DNA from 4 places in the Nicoliella spurrieriana genome. Region 4 is predicted to be linked to each of the others. Evidence: predicted binding sites of a transcription regulator. Region 4 holds the regulator's gene; each other region holds the start of a gene.

Region 1 (4,653 bases), 610 kb from region 4:
CCATTTGGAATTAATACGGTTCCACCAGATGATGGCATTTGTGAAATGATATTGTTAATAATGGCTCCAGAATCAACTGATGACTGCCCACTCTTAACCCCATAGTCAGTAATGTTGTAGTAAACATCGGATAGCGCATCCTTACCGTCTTTACCATCCTTGCCGTCCTTACCATCTTTACCGTTTTGACCATCAGCACCCTTGGCACCTTGGGCATTGCTGGCTCCAGCATCACCCTTAAGCCCTTGAATTCCTTGTGCGCCAGTGGCTCCGGTCGCACCAGTTGCGCCAGTCGCACCAGTATCACCCTTTGGACCCTGGGCACCAGTCGCTCCAGTTGCTCCTGTATCACCCTTTAGGCCCTGGGCGCCAGTAGCCCCGGTAGCTCCAGTAGCGCCCTTTTGACCCTGGGCACCAGTTGCTCCGGTGGCGCCGGTATCACCCTTTGGACCCTGAGCGCCAGTAGCACCAGTGGCGCCCTTTTGACCCTGAGCACCAGTTGCTCCAGTTGCTCCAGTGGCACCGGTCGCACCTCGTGCACCCGTAGCACCAGTTTTTCCACGATGGCCTCTAAGAATGGTTATATGTCCACTAGTCGCTTTTTTAGTCGACTTCTTCTTTTTATTAACCTTCTTAACAGCCTTTTTCTTACTATGTTTGGCTTTCTTATGAACTGCGGCACTAGCAGTATCTTCATTGCTATTCAAGTTAGCACCCAGTCCCAAAAGTGCAGTTGAGATCGCTAACGATGCAATTATTTTTCGCACATTATTCAATTTATGATTCCTCCATTTTATAAACCATGCATTTAAGTAGTGATGTGAAATAATAATTGAATGAGTATGGATTACTAATAAGAAACCGATTAAAATTAAAATTTACCATCATATCAAAACCATCATTAATTATATAAGGTTAATAATAGTTTTGATCACTTTAATCCAGGATAATGATTATATAATCATCCTATTACTTTTGCACAAATAATATAATAGCATATTTTTATGCAATTAGTACATTATTTTTTCAATAGTCATTAATTTAATTACATCTTCATAAATCAATATGATACTAACAATCCATTAGCGCACAAATAAATCACATAATACATTTAGTTGAATCATTATTAATCTACCTTCAATAAACAAAGTCAGATATCATTTCAATTTATCTTAGTTATTAAATGCATAAACACTATGGTTCAAAATTAGTTAAATTAGTTAATATCCCACCAGTATTTGATTTTACCAATAAAAAAGGACAAAATAACTTAATGTTAATTATAAATTAAATGGAGATGATTTTTTCATGCAACTCAAAATGACTGTAACTCTAGTTACCGCTGTTTTACTCCTTTCTGTCCCAGCTACCAGCAAAGTTAAAAAGAGCAAGCAAAATAGTGCTAAAACAAAGGTTACTTTCAAAAATAGTAGGGTTTCAGTAACCTACACTGAAAATGATCACAATAAAAAGGAACCCACGTACTCATTTAGCACTAAATACCAAAAATCTGGCAATCAATATAAATTAAAAAGCCACCATTGTCTAAATGACAATGGCGGCTTTTTAACTTATTCATTTAATTTAGCATCAATTTGGTTCAGGACCGCGGTTAAGTCCGCTGCGCTATTAACAAAATCGTATTGATCGCCATCAATTTTTAATTTAGGGCTAATATCATAATTTTGAAACCATTTCTGGTATGCCACTCGTAATTCTCGGTAGTAATCTAATAGTTCATCGGATTGTTCAAAATCGCGCCCCCGTTTTTTAATTCGTGCTAACTGGGTGTCTAAACTGACCTCAATATACACTAGCAAATCCGGGCGTTTCTTTTTCGCTGCAAATGGTAGTTCCTCCATCATGTTATCCAATAATTCATGATAAATCGCTGCCTCGGCATCGTTAATATTTCCCAACCGATGGTTTAAATCAGTAAACAACGCATCTTCATAGATTGAACGGTCTAAAACGTTGTTATCATCCCGTTGCGCTCGCTTAATCATTTCAAAACGCTTATTTAAAAAATAAATTTGTAATAAAAAACCGTATTTCTGTTTATCCTGATAAAACAATGGTAATACTGGATTATCCCCAACTGGTTCGTAGAACGCCTTCGTTCCAAGGTGCTTCGCTACCCGGGTAGTCAATGATGACTTCCCTGCGCCAATCGTTCCAGCTAATACAAGCATCGGCATAGGATCCCCCTTTTAATCGACCCAAATTAATTATCCAGCTGTTTAGCAAACCATGGACTCTTGGTAAACGCTAGAATATCATTTCCAATGTACAACATATAGGTTACAAATAGCACTGGTGATGCCCCACCCTGTGCTGCAGTGATCCCCCATAAAATAACTGATAAAATGCCCTGGGCAAACCAAAAATAATAGGTTTCCCGTTTCTTTAACGTGGTTAAAATCGCGCCCATGATTCCAGTTGTTGATGAAATCGAATCAATCAATGGCCGCGGACTGTCAGTAAGGTGAACCAACAGGGTATGCATAATCAAAACCACAACAACAAAGCCGAATACGTATGGTAACCAGTTTTTAATGGTCGTGGCAACACTATCGCCTCGCAGACCAGAAATTTTTTGTTCAGCATCTTGATTCCAACTAGGCATTAACAATACCGGAACATCTAATAATACGATATAGCTAAGTTGCATCACAATTTCCATGTAATTCTTGGCGGTAAATGCAACCGCAATTAATAAGATCGCACTAAGTAAGCCCAACCAACCGTTGACTGGTTTTGCATTATTAATTGCCAGTACACAGGTTAAACCTAGCGCACCAGCAATAAACGTTACAATACTAATCGTAGTCATCGGGCTACTTAGCGTTAATGCTAAGTTAAATCCTAACCCAAAGAATAATAGAATGTATGATTGGACATTCCAGCCCAACAATTGGCTCCATAGCCACTTACAATAATTCATTCAAAACGCTCCCAACACAATATATAGTACCTAAATAACTAAAAATATCTATATATAGTTATTTTAGTCGACTCGTTCTATTATATCCAAATTAGAATTGATTTCAATCTCGTTAATTAAACGATTGAATCGTAAACGTGTTATTTTTCAATTAGCAAATCCACGAAAGGACCCCTAGCCATAAGCATAAATAAAGGGGATGGCCACCCCATCCCCGTACTAAATTGCCATTCCGATTAAAGCTGCTAAGATTCCTAATAAAGTAGTTAAAATAAAGTATATCCCGGCCCATTGTGGATGTTTAATCTGCAGTTTGACCGTTTCATTCATGAACGTAGAGAACGTAGTATAGCCACCCAGAATCCCACTCCCGATTAGAAATGCGATGGATCCATCAGCAAGGTGGCCAGTTAATAAGCCTAGCAAAAACGCACCGGACACATTGATCACCACGGTAGCCAGCGGAAATTCCTTCCACCCCATGCGATTGCCAATTAATTCAATCATGCCATATCGAATGACCGCTCCAAACGCAGCGGCAAATCCCACAAGTACAATTTTGGTAATCATTATTTTTCACCCGCCTTTGCAATAACGTAATCAGCGAGTTTGACCCCAATTAATGCGAATATATATCCAAAAATCAAACTGATTGAAAGATACCAGAATGAATTAATTAGTGAAATTTTGAGCAGCTTCACAAAATCGACCGTAAACGTTGAAAAAGTAGTAAAGCTACCAATAAACCCCACGGTAATCCCACTTAAAACATCACTCGAAATATTCATCAATAGTGGCAGAGTACTAGCAATAAATGATAGTAAGAACGTCCCAATTAAATTAATTGCAATAATCATTGCAAAGTGTTGATTACCAGATAATAACGTTAACCACTCACGAAGTGCACCGCCTAAGAACCCAAAACAGATAATATAAATAATCCTACGCAACTAAATCGCCTTCCTTAGCTTTATTAATTTATCCTATCATAATTAAGTGATTATGCACTTTAGTTAAGAAATTCACAAAATAAAGTAAAAATATCATTTTTAATTTTTTATTCATGCAACCGGTTGTAATTTGCATAATTATATAAAAACAAATTAATTAATTATTAACATTTGTGAAACCATGAACTATCTTTGCTAATAAATCAACATTCACCCTTGCTTACTAGGTATTCCACTAATGTGATTTTATTCATTTATAAATTGAATTATCGTTATATTTATAAGAAATAATAGTTGATTATTTAACAATAATCATTAGTATTATAAGTGTAATCAAAAGTAACTAACTACTAACTAGTTGGTGTTAATTGGTTATTTCATATCAAATCGTTATTGAAAGCCTGATCATTTGATTGGGTTAAAAAATTTATTATATTTATAAAGGGGATATTTACACATGAAAGCATTAGTATTAACTGGTACTAAACAAATGGAAATCCAAGATTTGGATACTCCAACTCCAAAGCCTGACGAAGTTTTAGTTAAGACCGCATACGCAGGTATCTGTGGTACTGACGACGCATTATACAATGGTCTTCCAGGTTCAGCAGATGCTGTTCCTCCAATTGTTTTAGGACATGAAAACTCAGGGGTTGTTGAAGCCGTTGGTGCTAACGTTACCCAATTTAAGAAGGGTGACCGTGTTGCTGTTGACCCTAACATCTACTACCCTAAGGACAAGTACTTCCGTGTTGACCG
Region 2 (4,653 bases), 360 kb from region 4:
ACTGAATGTTGTTCAATACGGCTGTTTCATGAGGAGTCCGAACGTCCTTTCGAAGGGCTGCCATTCCATCTTGTGATTGAAGGGTATCTAACAGTGTTAAGCCCCCGAAGACGTGGCTAACGACCCATTTATGATCATCATCTAGGCTCCGCCAGTCATGCAAATCATTTGATAGTGGCACCCGCGTGTCCAACCAAAATTGTTCGGTCAACTTTTCCCAAGTCGCCTTATCAATTTCATCATTGATTGCATTCCAGTTAATTGCTTTATAATTTTTCATGCGATTCTCCATTCATATTCAACTTACTTTTTGATATCTAATATTAATACTATAACTAATATTAGATATTTACTCAATAAGCTGTTAAAAAATCTTAAATAACACAACTTTCACATTGGCTTGCACCAACTTCTTGTTGGTCATCGGTGAAGGTCCGAACGTAGTATAATGACTTGATGCCCTTATAGTAAGCGTAGTTACGAAGGATGTTCAAATCACGCGTCGACATCTTATTAGTACGGCCATTCTTCCATTCATAGAGCCCTTCTGGAATTGTTGAACGCATGAAGAGGGTCAAACTAAGGCTTTGGTCGACATGCTCCTGTGCAGCTGCGTACACATCAATGACTTTGCGCATATCAATATCATAAGCTGACTTGTAGTACTTAATGGTGTCATTGGAAAGGTATGGTGCGGGGTAGTAAATTTTACCAATCTTAGATTCGTAACGCTCTTCAATTCGACTAATGATGGGGTGCAAACTAGCAGTTGTATCATTAATGTATGAAATTGATCCATTCGGAGCAACTGCCAAACGGTTTTGGTGGTAAAGCCCATCCTTCATAACTGCCGCTTTAAGTTCCGCCCAGTCCTTAGTTGATGGCACTTCAATCCCATCGAAGAGGGCCTTGACCTTTTCTGATTTTGGTCCCCAGTCTTTCGTAACGTATTTGTCAAAGTAACTGCCGTCTGCGTATTGGCTCTTTTCAAATTGATGGAAAGTTTGATTCCGTTCCTTGGCAATTTGGTTTGAGGCTTTTAATGTCCAGTAGTTTAAGAGCATAAAGTAGACACTGGTAAATTCGATTGATTCATCAGAACCGTATTCAATTTGGTTCTTAGCGAGAAAACTGTGTAAGCCCATGGCCCCTAATCCAATGGTGTGGGCAAGGTGGTTGCCCCTTTGAATTGATGGAACTACGTCAATATCGGAATGGTCGGTAACGAACGTTAATGCTCTGACCATTGATTCAATCGAGTGCCCAAAATTAGGTGCTGCCATCATGTTGACCATGTTAGTGGATCCTAAGTTACATGAAATATCGGTCCCTAGTTTAACGTATTCCTGCTTATTATTAACCGTGGAAGGCGTTTGAACCTGCATAATTTCTGAACAGAGGTTACTCATTACGATCTTACCGTCAATTGGGTTTGCCCGGTTGGCAGTATCGATATTAATGATGTATGGGTAACCAGATTCTTGTTGGAGCTTACTGATCTCAGTTTCTAATTCCCGCGCTTTGATCTTAGTCTTCTTAATTTCGGGATTGTTAACCATGTTGTCATATTCCTTAGTGATGTCAACGTATGAGAATGGTTTTCCGTAAATTCTTTCAACATCATATGGACTGAATAGATACATATCATCATCGTTTCTAACTAGTTCGTAAAACTTATCAGGAACCGTAACCCCAAGTGAAAGGGTCTTTACCCGAATCTTTTCATCGGCATTTTCCTTCTTGGCTGATAAGAAGGAAATGATATCGGGATGAAAGAGGCTTAGGTACACCACACCGGCTCCTTGGCGTTGCCCCAATTGGTTGGAGTATGAAAAGCTATCTTCTAATAACTTCATTACTGGAACGACCCCGCTAGCAGCCCCTTCAATGTGTTTGATGGGATCGCCAGCAGCTCGTAGGTTGGAGAGGTTGATTCCAACCCCACCACCGATTCGAGAAAGCTGAAGGGCAGAATTAATGGTCCGACCGATTGTATTCATGTCATCAGTCGTTTGAATTAGGAAACAAGAAACAAGTTCACCACGGCGTTTCCGCCCCGCATTCAAGAAACTAGGGGTCGCTGGTTGATAGCGTTGGTTAATAATTTCATCGGCTAAGCTCATTGCGAGTTCTTCATTACCATCAGCGAAATAAAGGGCGTTTACGGCAGCACGGTCAATAAAGTTTTCAAGGTAGTATTCATTATCGTCGGTCTTCAATGCGTATTGAGCATAAAATTTATACGCAGCCATAAAGGTCTTAAAGTGAAATGATTGTGATTTAAGATAGTCGTATACCTTTTCAATAAAGCTAAAGTTATACTTATTGATAAATTTTTTTTCCAGGTAATCATTGTCGATTAAGTATTGGTAGCGTTCCTTCAGTGAGGCAAAGTGCTTAGTGTTTGGTTCGACGTTTTCCCTTAGGAATGCAGCAAGGGCCTCCTTATCCTTATCCAACTGGATTTGACCATCAACTGGGATGTTGATTTCATTATTCAAGTCGTAATAGGTAACGTCCTTTAAATCTGATAGTCCCATTATTTCTCCACGCTTTCTCTAAAAATTTGCTAAAATAAAAGTGGCGAGGTCTTTAAAAGACATCGCCAACTTCAGTAGAATAATTGCAGTTTATGCCATTACCGCTAGTTTGTTTAACTGATCGGGTCTAAAGCCACTAAAGGGTTCGATTCCATCAGCCTTAATAACTGGGGTAGCCATAAAGCCCGCTTCTTTCAAAGTGTCAATGTATTCTGGCTGTTCATCGATATTAATTTCTTTAAAATCAACACCGTGTTCTTCCAGGAATCGTTTGGTCATTTTGCATTGCATGCAGTTATTTTTTGAAAATACAGTAATTTGTGTCATAATCGCGGCCTCCAGTTGTTTTCGCATCCTAGCAATTAGCTAGCTAATTGCTAGGAACTAGTAAATAATATGTATTTTATTCTACACCCTTGTTGAATAATTTCAACGTAAAATACCACAAGTAGTGTTTGCAAAATTCGTGTAACACTAGATGTGGTATCATGTGATAATACGTGAAACAATTTTTAATTTAATTTTGGTAACTAATTAAGATTATGAAATAGAAATGGATGATAAAAATGACCGAATATTATTATACACCAAATCCCGATGTTGAACACGCAAAACAGAATTGGAATTTTGAATTATTGGGCAATCAGCTGACCTTTGCTACTGATAATGGTGTTTTTTCCAAACGAACGGTGGATTATGGGTCACGCGTTTTAATTAATAGCGTTGAAATTGCTGAGTTGCCGGATGGAGACATCCTAGACCTTGGTTGTGGATATGGCCCAATTGGCCTCGCCCTTGCAAAGCGCTATTCAGATCGACACTTCTTGATGAGCGATGTGAATAACCGGGCCCTCGGCTTGGCGAAGGAAAACGCCCAGCAAAACCACATTGCTAACGTTACGATTCAAAATTCCGATGGCTATCAGGCAATTGACGCTACCTTTGCTGCGGTAATCACTAACCCACCAGTACGAGCAGGTAAAACGGTGGTCGATAATATGATTACCGGGGCATTAGAACACCTGATCAGTGGAGGGCGGTTGACCGTGGTGCTTCAAAAAAAGCAGGGGGCGCCATCCGCTAAAAAATTAATGGCCAATACGTTTGGTAACTGTAAGGTCATTAAACGCGACAAGGGTTACTATATTTTGGAAAGTACCAAGCACTAGGGAGGAATGCGTCTAATGAACGATCAACGGATTGAAGCCTTTATGCAACGGGCATTAATACAGGCGCGGGCGGCCAATTCCATTCATGAAGTTCCGATTGGTGCCGTGGTCGTTCACGACGGACGGGTAATTGGGACCGGTCATAACCTACGTGAACTAGCGGAAGATGCCACTGGGCATGCGGAGATTTATGCGATCCAAGAGGCCTGTGCCGTTTTAAATAGTTGGCGATTGGAGGATTGTGACCTCTACGTTACCGTTGAGCCATGCTTAATGTGTGCTGGTGCAATCCTAAATTCACGGATCAAAAACCTATATTATGGGTCCCCAAACCCCAAGGGCGGCGTGGTCGATAGCCTCTATCAGGTTTTGAACGACCCCCGTTTTAACCACCAGGTGAACGTGACTGGTGGGGTTTTGGCTAATGAATCTGCGGCAATTATGAAGGCGTTTTTCAAGGCTGCTCGCAAGCGTAAAAAACTAGCTCGTCGTTCTGGACAAGTTAGGTAAAATAAGTTAAGATAATATTTGCCGTTAGGCCTTGGAGCAAGGACGTGCTAACGAACCGTGTCAGGTCCGAGAGGAAGCAGCACTAAGTTTCCTACGTTCTGTGCTTCTTGTACATAGCAATTAATCTCTTAGTCGTTTATGACTGGGGGCTTTTTTATTTTATTATTAATTTTTAGAGTGGCGGAGTGGCATTGGAGTTGCGCGTGCTATAATAAATTGAATTAGGTTCGTTGTTTTTGACTATGATGAGGGGGAAAACTATTGAGTTATCAAGCATTATATCGGGTCTGGCGACCCCAACGATTTGCTGATCTAGTGGGCCAACCGGTAATTACTGAAACGTTGAAGAACACCATTATTACCAATCAAATTAGTCATGCTTACCTATTTGCAGGCCCCCGCGGAACTGGGAAAACATCAGCTGCTAAAATCTT
Region 3 (4,653 bases), on a different replicon from region 4:
TCTTACTCTTCTTTTCACCTAATAGTAAAATTCCACTTAGCGTTGAAACAATTACGCTCATTTGTGAAAGTGTAAATCCAGTGGCAATCCCATTAACTTTTGTTGAGTACATGTAAACTGCAGTGGCGATCCCAAAGTCGATTCCAACTAAGATGTTAGCAAATGATTTACGATCAACTAATGGGTTAGGTTCGTTCTTGTCACGATAGAAGAATGAAATAACAATTGATGCTAAAACCATTCCAATTGCTTGTGGGAAGAAGGCACTCCATCCATCAACCACTGGGATTTGGGGTAGTGCTGAGAATCCAACATATCCGATCGTACCAAGTAGTAGCACTGATGTACCTCTCCGTAATACGGCTGGATCTAATCCTTGTTGGGCATCTTGCTTGTCCGTTTTAGTAGTCAATAGGATTCCAATGATGATCAAAATTAATGCAAAGAATCCAAATGTCTTATCAAATCCGGTTGCCCATTCACCAAAGAATAAAACACCAACAACTGATGTTCCAACTAATTGAGCCCCAGTAGAAATTGGCATTGCTCTCGATACTCCGATCTCTGGGAATGACCAGTATTGCGATAGCTGACCACATGCCCAACATGCACCAGAAAGCAAACACCAAAAGAACGCACTTCCTGATAGTTGTGGGTGTTTGAACAGTGCAATTACAATTGCAACAATTAGGGCCCCATAGGTATTTCCAACTAATTGGTTAATTGGTCGACCACCAGTTTTACCAGCAATTAAAGGCATTAATCCCCAGAGTGCAGCTGGGACTAATCCGACTAGAATATTCATTTTTTAAACTCCTTTTTAAAACATACTTCTTATTTGATAGTGTTAATTGTATACCTTTTTTGTACTGAGGTAAATATATGCAATGCTAAAAAACGCTTAAAAAACCCTATGAAACAACAATGAAAACGTATTCATGAAAGCGTTTTAGCCCACCAGATTAAAAAATAAAAAAATTTTGAAAGCGCTTTTTTTAAAAAAGATTTTAAAATGTTATATAATAACATTGTACTTACATTAAAGGAGTTGATTTAATTGGCAGATACTAATGCTGCCAGCAACCAATTGGAGGATAACAACGTAAAACAACTCAAAAATAAATTTATCAATATTATTTTAAAATCATTAATGTCGTTTGTTGGAATTGCAATTCTTTCAATGGGGGCTGCGTTCTTAAAACAGGCTAATTTAGGGATGGATCCATTCACTGCGATGAATATTGGATTTTCCAATACATTACACATGGAGTTGGGTTCATTTCAATTAATGGTTAATATTGGAATGTTCATTCTGGTGTTAATTTTTGGTCGAAAGCAAATTGGGATTGGAACCATTTTAAACATGGTGTTAGTTGGATATGAAATTCAATGGTTCTCTTCTTTGTACGGCCTTATTTTTCCACATGGTTCAGGAATTTACGTTGTCATTGTCGATGTGATTGCTGGATTGCTTCTATTTACACTTGGAACATCCATTTACACCTCCCCATCATTAGGGGCTGCCCCATATGATGCAATTGCGCCCATTTTTTCTAGTCGATTGCATATTAAATATCAATTAGTTAGAAACATTCAGGATATTACATTTATGGTAATTGCGTTTTTTGCCCATGGTGCGGTTGGTATTTTGACGTTAGTCGTTGCCTTCTTTGCTGGTCCCCTTATCAACTATTGGAACGAACACTTTAGTCAACAAATGGTTTATCATATTGATCACTTTAGTGCTGAACCAACGATCAAAAACGCTAGTTCAGGAATTGCTGGTGTTGGTAAAATGGGTTATAGCATGGTGGTCCATGCTTACCAACAAACCAATTTCGTTGAACAGCATTTATCTGGGTATTCAGATGAAGAGTTAATTGAATTAACCCATAACACGCAAAGATCAATTGAAAAATCAGTTAGGTTACAGCGTAATTTACAAACTCGTCTAAATGCATTAAATGAAGAAGCGAGAAAGCGGCATATTAAAATTCCTAAATTAGAGGAATCCGATGAATTAAATCTAAAATAAACACATTAGTTCCACTGCACCCTAAAGTTTATCTAAAACTTTGGGGTGTTTTTTTATGACCGAAATGAGACAAAAATCAATTAATTGTGAAATAAATATCAAACTTGTGAGATTAGTTAATGTAAGTGATATAATGCTTCTGATTTTTTTTAAAATTTGATTTTTAATTTGAAATGTAATGATATCAATCTTTAGCGCCAATTGGTTGCAAACGAGTTATTTTATTTTACAAAAGCTGCCCTTGATAACACCATATCTATGGTTTATCTTTATATAAGGTGCTATATATAGTGTAATTTACAGAAGGGACCTGTTATGCAATGCATTCTAAAAATTTAAATCAAATTACGATCATTAAAAATAGTGGTGACAAAACACCATTTTTTAGATACAAATTAGACTATCTATTTGGTCAATTGTCACTCAATGCTGATTTACAAAATCAGTTCTATCAAGAGTTATTTAAGCACGTTAATAATCAAAATGAATTAAAATCTTCAGTTATTCGTGAAACATTTAACAATATTATGAACAATAACCACTTAATTGATGCACAACGAAAATATCAAAGTTATTATGAACAAGACCAGTTGATGTGGGAAAAATCAATTGATATTGATCGTAATATTAAAAAGCTATTTAATAAAAATTCAAGAGTAATTCATGAGAATGCAAATAAGGACAGTAATGTTTTTAATACCCAACGTGATTTACAAGCTGGCCGCTCTAGCAAGGCAATTGGCTTAAGGATGTTACCGCCGTTAGTTGCTAAAGCCCATCTTCGTGGTGATATTCATTGGCACGATTTAGATTATTCTCCGGCGACTCCTGAAACTAATTGTTGTTTAGTTGACTTTAAAACAATGTTGAATCACGGCTTTAAAATTGGGAATGCGAAGGTCGCATCCCCAAAGTCAATTCAGACTGCTACCGCCCAAGTGGCTCAAATTATCGCTAATGTTGCCTCATTACAGTATGGTGGCATTTCTTTCGACCGAGCTGATGAAGTGTTGGCACCATTTGCAAAATTAAACTATCAAAAACATATCCGAGAAGCTCAGAAATGGGTTACTCCTGAAAAGCATGCTGAGTATGCAAGGGAGCGAACTCAAAAGGATATTTATGATGCAATGCAGGCATTAGAATATGAAATTAATACGCTATATTCATCCCAGGGGCAAACGCCGTTTACAACCGTTAGTTTTGGCTTAGGGACGAATTGGTTCGAGCGCGAGATTCAAAAAGATATTTTTCGAATTCGGATTAAGGGCTTAGGGGTTGAAAAACGAACAGCCATTTTCCCTAAACTGACATTTGCTTTAAAACGGGGATTAAATTTAAATCCGGGTGACCCGAATTATGATATTAAGCAATTAGCAGTGGATTGCTCGACTAAGCGGATGTATCCCGATATTTTAAATTATGATAAATTGACAGAGATTACCGGAAACTTTAAAGCCCCGATGGGGTGCCGCTCGTTTCTACCTAAATGGGTGGATGATGATGGAAATGAAGTTAACGCTGGCCGGATGAATCTAGGGGTAGTTACCGTTAACCTACCACGCATTGCTTTATATGCTAATGGAGATCAAGAACAATTTTGGACCATTTTTAAGGATAAAATGCGAATTGTTCACCAAGCATTAGCGTATCGAATTAAGCGGTGTACGGAAGCTAAACCAGCGAATGCGCCATTACTTTATAAATACGGAGCATTTGGGAAGCAACTTAGTGATGACGATAGTGTTGACGAATTATTTAACCATGAACGAGCAACGGTCTCAGTTGGCTACATTGGACTATATGAGGTGGGAGCCAGTTTCTTTGGTCCTGATTGGGAGCGAAATCAGCAGGCGCATTTATTTACGGTTGAAATTGTAAAACAACTGAACCTGCTCTGCCAGAAGTGGTCAAAGCAAAGTGGCTATCACTATAGTTTATACTCGACCCCTGCTGAATCATTAACTGACACTTTCTGCCAGGATGATATCAAAAAATTTGGCAAAGTGGCTGCAATAACGGATAAGGAATACTATACAAATAGCTTTCACTACGATGTTAGAAAAAGCCCGACTCCATTTGATAAATTGACGTTCGAAGAGGCATATCCACACTATGCATCGGCAGGATTTATTCATTACTGCGAATATCCGAATCTAAAACAAAATCCTAAGGCCTTAGAAGCAGTTTGGGATTGGGCATATGATCACGTTGGCTACCTAGGGACGAATACTTCGATTGACCAGTGCTTTAAGTGTGGGTTTAGGGGTGACTTTAATGCAACTGCCCGGGGGTTTGTTTGCCCACAATGTGGTAATCATGATCCGAAGTACTGTGATGTAGTTAAAAGAACCTGTGGATACCTAGGAAATCCGCAAGCGCGCCCAATGGTTCACGGAAGACACCAAGAAATATCAGCCCGTGTAAAGAATATGACAGGAGGAATGATCAGAAATGCCGCAGAACATGAGAAAGCCAAACAATCCGACTCCCAAAGAATGGCTCGCGAATAAAGTTAGTCTAGAATATATTGCTGATTACAAACCATTTAATTTTGTAGATGGTGAGGGTATTCGGTGTAGTTTATACGTGAGTGGGTGCCTATTTAATTGTCCAGG
Region 4 (4,653 bases):
TCCCGATTCGGACTGAAGAGGGGCGTCAGATTCGCCGGGCGTTCGTGCCTAGCCATCCCGGTTGGCAAATTTTCTCATCCGATTATTCGCAGATTGAACTGCGGGTATTGGCGTCGATTAGTGGTGACACTAACATGCAGGATGAATTTTTACACAATGATGATATTCACGCATCAACGGCTCGCCGAATTTTCGGCTTAAAATCAAATGCCGAAGTAACGCCCGAGCTAAGGCGGCAAGCCAAGGCGGTTAATTTTGGAATCGTTTATGGAATCAGTGACTTTGGCCTAGCTAAAAATACCGGAATCACCAGAAAGGCCGCTAAGCAATTTATCGAACGGTACTTTGCTGAATATCCAAACGTTCATAAGTATATGCAGGATTCGGTTAAACAAGCCCATGAACAGGGCTACGTAGAAACGATTACCCACCGGAGACGGTACTTACCTGATATTAATTCCCGGAATTTCCATTTGCGGTCATTTGCCGAACGGACTGCCATGAATTCACCGATTCAAGGTAGTGCTGCCGATATCATTAAAATTGCCATGATTAATATGGAAAGGGCAATTGAAGGAATGCAAGCCAACATGCTGTTACAGATTCATGATGAATTAGTCTTTGAGGCTCCTGAATCAGAAATTCCAGTGCTCCAAAAGTTAGTGCCCAAAATTATGGATTCAGCAGTTAAACTCCACGTTCCACTTAAGGTCGCCAGCCACTTTGGGGCCACTTGGTACGATGCTAAGTAAATAAAGAGAGGTTGAATTAAATGCCAGAATTACCAGAAGTTGAAACCGTCCGCAGAGGACTGACCCAGTTAGTTAAGGGGGCCCAGATTAAAAGCGTCGATGTAATTTATCCTAAGATGCTGAATGTGGATGCCCAAACGTTTATTGATTGTTTGAGCGGTAGTACGATCAACCAAATTGATCGACGTGGGAAGTACCTGTTATTCAGATTAAATAACGGCCACACCGTTGTTTCCCACCTTCGAATGGAAGGAAAGTACGATGTCGAAACGGATGGTGAAAAACCAGACAAACACACCCACATCATCATGCACCTAACCGATGGACGCGAACTCCGTTACAATGATAGCCGTAAATTCGGTCGGATGTATCTGATTAAAAATGGGGATGAACACACCTTGTCTGGAATCGGGACGATCGGTCCGGAACCAACGGAAACCGATTTAACGTTCGACTACATGAAGTCGATCATGAACAAGAGCCGCGGTAAAATTAAGCCATTTCTATTGAACCAAGACCACATTGCAGGACTTGGTAACATTTATACCGATGAAGTGCTTTGGATGAGTAAGATTCATCCAGAACAACCCACGAACTTAATTTCAGATGATCAGATTAAGGTGTTGCGCCGCAACATCATCGATGAAATTGCACTGGCCATCAAGGGGCATGGGACTACGGTTCATTCTTATTCCAATGCCTTTGGCGAAGCCGGTGAATTCCAAAGTCAGCTCCACGTATACGGCAAGAAGGGCCAACCCTGCGAACGTTGCGGGACGCCAATTGAAAAAATCAAGGTGGCCCAACGGGGAACTAGTTTTTGTCCGAACTGTCAAAGAGTTGTGGGCGTAGATGACTAAGCTGATTGGTTTGACCGGCAGCATCGGGACCGGGAAATCGACCGTAAGTAAACAGTTTAAAGCTTGCGGGGTGCCCATCATCGATGCCGATCGAATCGTTCATCAGTTGCAACGTCATGGCACTGATTGCTATTTAGCAATTGTGGATGCATTTGGCCCCACGGTCGCCGGTGAGGATGCCATCGACCGCAAGCGCCTCGGCCAAATCGTCTTTGCTGATCATGCTAAGCTAATGCAGCTGAATCGGCTATTGGATCCATACATTCGACACGCCATTTTAAAACGGATCAACGAGTTAAGTGCTCAACAAACCCCACTCGTGGTGTTAGATGCACCGCTGCTCTTTGAAGCGGGGTATGCTAGTTATACCGACTTAGTGGTGATGGTCACCTGTGATTCGGTGGAGCAGGTCGCACGGATCACCGCCCGCGACCACGTTAGTACGGCTAGGGCGGTCCAATTGATCGGAAAGCAATGGAGTCAATCGATTAAACAACAGTTAGCTAACGTTACGATTAATAATTCGGGTTCGATTGGTCAAACGAAGCAACAAGTGATAAAATTACTGGATAACTTACGATAAACGAACGGCGAGGTGAGCAAAATGAAATGTCCCCATTGTCATAAAAATAGTTCGCGGGTAATTGATTCTAGGCCGACGAATGATGGCACCGTCATCAGAAGGCGGCGAGAATGTGAAAACTGTGGGTATCGTTATACCACTTTTGAACGCGTCGAGACCGCACCATTATTGGTAATCAAGCACAACGGTAATCGTGAAGAGTTCAATCGCGATAAGGTGTTGCGCGGAATCATTCGATCTGCTGAAAAGCGACCGGTCTCATCAGATAAAATGGCGAAGATCGTTGATGATGTTGAAGCGAAAGTCAGAGCGACTGGTGACACCGAAGTCGCTAGTCAATTGATTGGTGAATACGTGATGAAGGAACTAGCCAACGTTGATGAGATTGCTTACATTCGCTTTGCAAGCGTTTACCGCCAGTTCAAGGATATGACCGTGTTTTATAACGAGATGAAGGAAGTCATGAACCGTGATCGTGACAAAGAATCAAAGGATAATGGTAAATAATGAGTAATCAACTAGCGCAAAACGACCCCCAAACGGGGTTCATTGTTGTTAAAAATGAACGGTTATCCGACCTAGCAAGCGAGGCAATCGATTTATTGTATCAACCCGTTATCGGCAGTGTTGCGACGGCATTGATCCGCTTACTTTGGCGATATAGTGATGAACGGCGTGAGGAATATCAGCAACGTTCCCATTCCGATGTGTTTGCATTTTTACAAATTGACTTTCGTAGGTTTAAGGAATGCCGGATTAAATTAGAGGGGGCGGGGTTATTAAGAACGTTCGTCCAACAAACCGACTCCAGTCCGGTGATTATTTATCAATTAGTGCCGCCCCTGACTGACCGGCAGTTTTTTAACGATGATCTTTTGAGCTTAGCACTATTGGAAAACATCGGGGAGTCCATGTACCAGCGCTTGGCCAACCGATTGTTGATCAAGCCGTTTCAAGCTGGGAGTGCCGAGGAAATTACCCAGAATTTCTTGGATTCATTTCAAATCGATGCTGATCAAATTACTGATCAACCCCAGACGATTGGGAATTTAAAGCGCGATTATGCTTTGCAGACCCCGGTGAATGATGCCCATGCGAAAGATGATTTCCAGGTGGATGCAAAGGACTTTGACTTTAACTTAGTCTTGGACTGCCTGGCAAAGTCGTATGTTCACATTGATCAGGTCAAAAAGTACTACCAACTAATTGTTAATGAACACCGCATGTATGGGATTGATGAAGTCTCAATTGCCAAATTGATCGTGCGGGCAACCAACGTTCGCAACAACGTATTTGACCCCACTAAATTAAAAATCTTGGTCAGTCGGATGTATGAGGCCCCGGTGCAAACGCCAGCTCCTGATTCCAATCAAACGCCGGCTGCAGATGCCCAGCCTAAATCCGGTGAATTTAATGCACAGGAACGTTCACTGATCAAGGGGGCTGAATACTATCCACCTGCCACTTTTTTAGCCAAGTTAAAGCATGCGCATAATGGCTTTCCGACTGGTTCTGAGAACCACTTGATCGAAGAGATGCTTGATCGACACGTGATGACCGACGGGGCTTTGAACATGCTAATTTACCACGTCCTAATTGATCGGGATAATCCCCAGATTCCAAAACAACTGTTTAATTACGTGGCTAACGATTGGATTCAAAATTATCACGTCCGGTCTGCTGTCGATGCCATGCGGGCGATTAAAGAGTATAATCAAAAGCAATCAGCTGGGGATGCGAAACCTAAGCGGAGTTATTACCGAAACCAACAGCCGGTAAATCACTTTGAGCCAGATTGGATGAAGAAGGATTACCAACCTAAGGATGAAGAAATTACCGACGAAGAACAACGGAAGATGGAACAGTTATTGAAGGACTTTAACAATAATAAATGATGGGGGGAATCACGATTAAGGACTTACAAAGTGAACTGCAAGCGGCAATCAAAAATAAGACTGGCTTTGATGAACAGTACCGTCAATTAATGAATCAAGCCTTTAAGGATCCAGATGTCCAGGCATTCATTAAAAAGCACCATATTGATAACGACGCCGTTCGCCATTCAGCCGCGCGAATCTATGAATTTGTGCAACAAAAGCACAATGCGAATGCCGGTAAGCATCGTTTGATTCCGGGGTATCAACCAGAATTGGTGTTCAATGGGCATTTGATTGATATTAGCTACTCACCCACCATGGAAACAATTGAAAAGCAAAAATCAAAGGCCCTAAAGGATCGCATTAAATCAATTTCGATTCCTAAGCAGGCCCGGTCTGCTTCATTTTCTGATATTAAGGTTGAAAAACAAAAAAGTCGGATGGTGGTTTTTAATGCCGCAGTGACGTTTGTGAATCAATATACCAAACACCCCCACCAATTCGTACGGGGGATGTATTTATACGGTTCGTTTGGGATTGGGAAGACCTTTATGTTGGGGGCGATTGCAAATGAGCTCGCC

The links. The regulator NrdR, encoded in region 4, represses ribonucleotide reductase genes. The targets are predictions, from matches to a motif close to ACACNATATATNGTGT.
Region 1: the regulator NrdR is predicted to act here: its motif matches at 2,959-2,974, upstream of pnuC (nicotinamide riboside transporter PnuC).
Region 2: the regulator NrdR is predicted to act here: its motif matches at 3,012-3,027, upstream of MOO44_RS02200 (redoxin NrdH).
Region 3: the regulator NrdR is predicted to act here: its motif matches at 2,314-2,329, upstream of nrdD (anaerobic ribonucleoside-triphosphate reductase).

Annotation. Positions count from the first base shown of each region.
Region 1 is NZ_CP093361.1:372,676-377,328, forward strand. It holds gene MOO44_RS08670 (NosD domain-containing protein) at 1-767, opposite strand, end outside; gene MOO44_RS03320 (deoxynucleoside kinase) at 1,572-2,198, opposite strand; gene pnuC (nicotinamide riboside transporter PnuC) at 2,225-2,944, opposite strand; gene MOO44_RS03330 (fluoride efflux transporter FluC) at 3,164-3,514, opposite strand; gene MOO44_RS03335 (fluoride efflux transporter FluC) at 3,514-3,894, opposite strand; gene MOO44_RS03340 (zinc-dependent alcohol dehydrogenase family protein) at 4,352-4,653, shown strand, end outside.
Region 2 is NZ_CP093361.1:122,911-127,563, reverse strand. It holds gene nrdF (class 1b ribonucleoside-diphosphate reductase subunit beta) at 1-280, opposite strand, end outside; gene nrdE (class 1b ribonucleoside-diphosphate reductase subunit alpha) at 375-2,540, opposite strand; gene MOO44_RS02200 (redoxin NrdH) at 2,631-2,867, opposite strand; gene MOO44_RS02195 (class I SAM-dependent methyltransferase) at 3,107-3,709, shown strand; gene tadA (tRNA adenosine(34) deaminase TadA) at 3,725-4,219, shown strand; RNA gene ffs (signal recognition particle sRNA small type) at 4,242-4,341, shown strand; gene dnaX (DNA polymerase III subunit gamma/tau) at 4,481-4,653, shown strand, end outside.
Region 3 is NZ_CP093360.1:94,240-98,892, forward strand. It holds gene MOO44_RS00465 (GRP family sugar transporter) at 1-805, opposite strand, end outside; gene MOO44_RS00470 (YczE/YyaS/YitT family protein) at 1,058-2,035, shown strand; gene nrdD (anaerobic ribonucleoside-triphosphate reductase) at 2,356-4,548, shown strand; gene nrdG (anaerobic ribonucleoside-triphosphate reductase activating protein) at 4,490-4,653, shown strand, end outside.
Region 4 is NZ_CP093361.1:1,476,408-1,481,060, reverse strand. It holds gene polA (DNA polymerase I) at 1-752, shown strand, start outside; gene mutM (DNA-formamidopyrimidine glycosylase) at 773-1,612, shown strand; gene coaE (dephospho-CoA kinase) at 1,605-2,195, shown strand; gene nrdR (transcriptional regulator NrdR) at 2,217-2,702, shown strand; gene MOO44_RS07470 (replication initiation and membrane attachment family protein) at 2,702-4,090, shown strand; gene dnaI (primosomal protein DnaI) at 4,087-4,653, shown strand, end outside.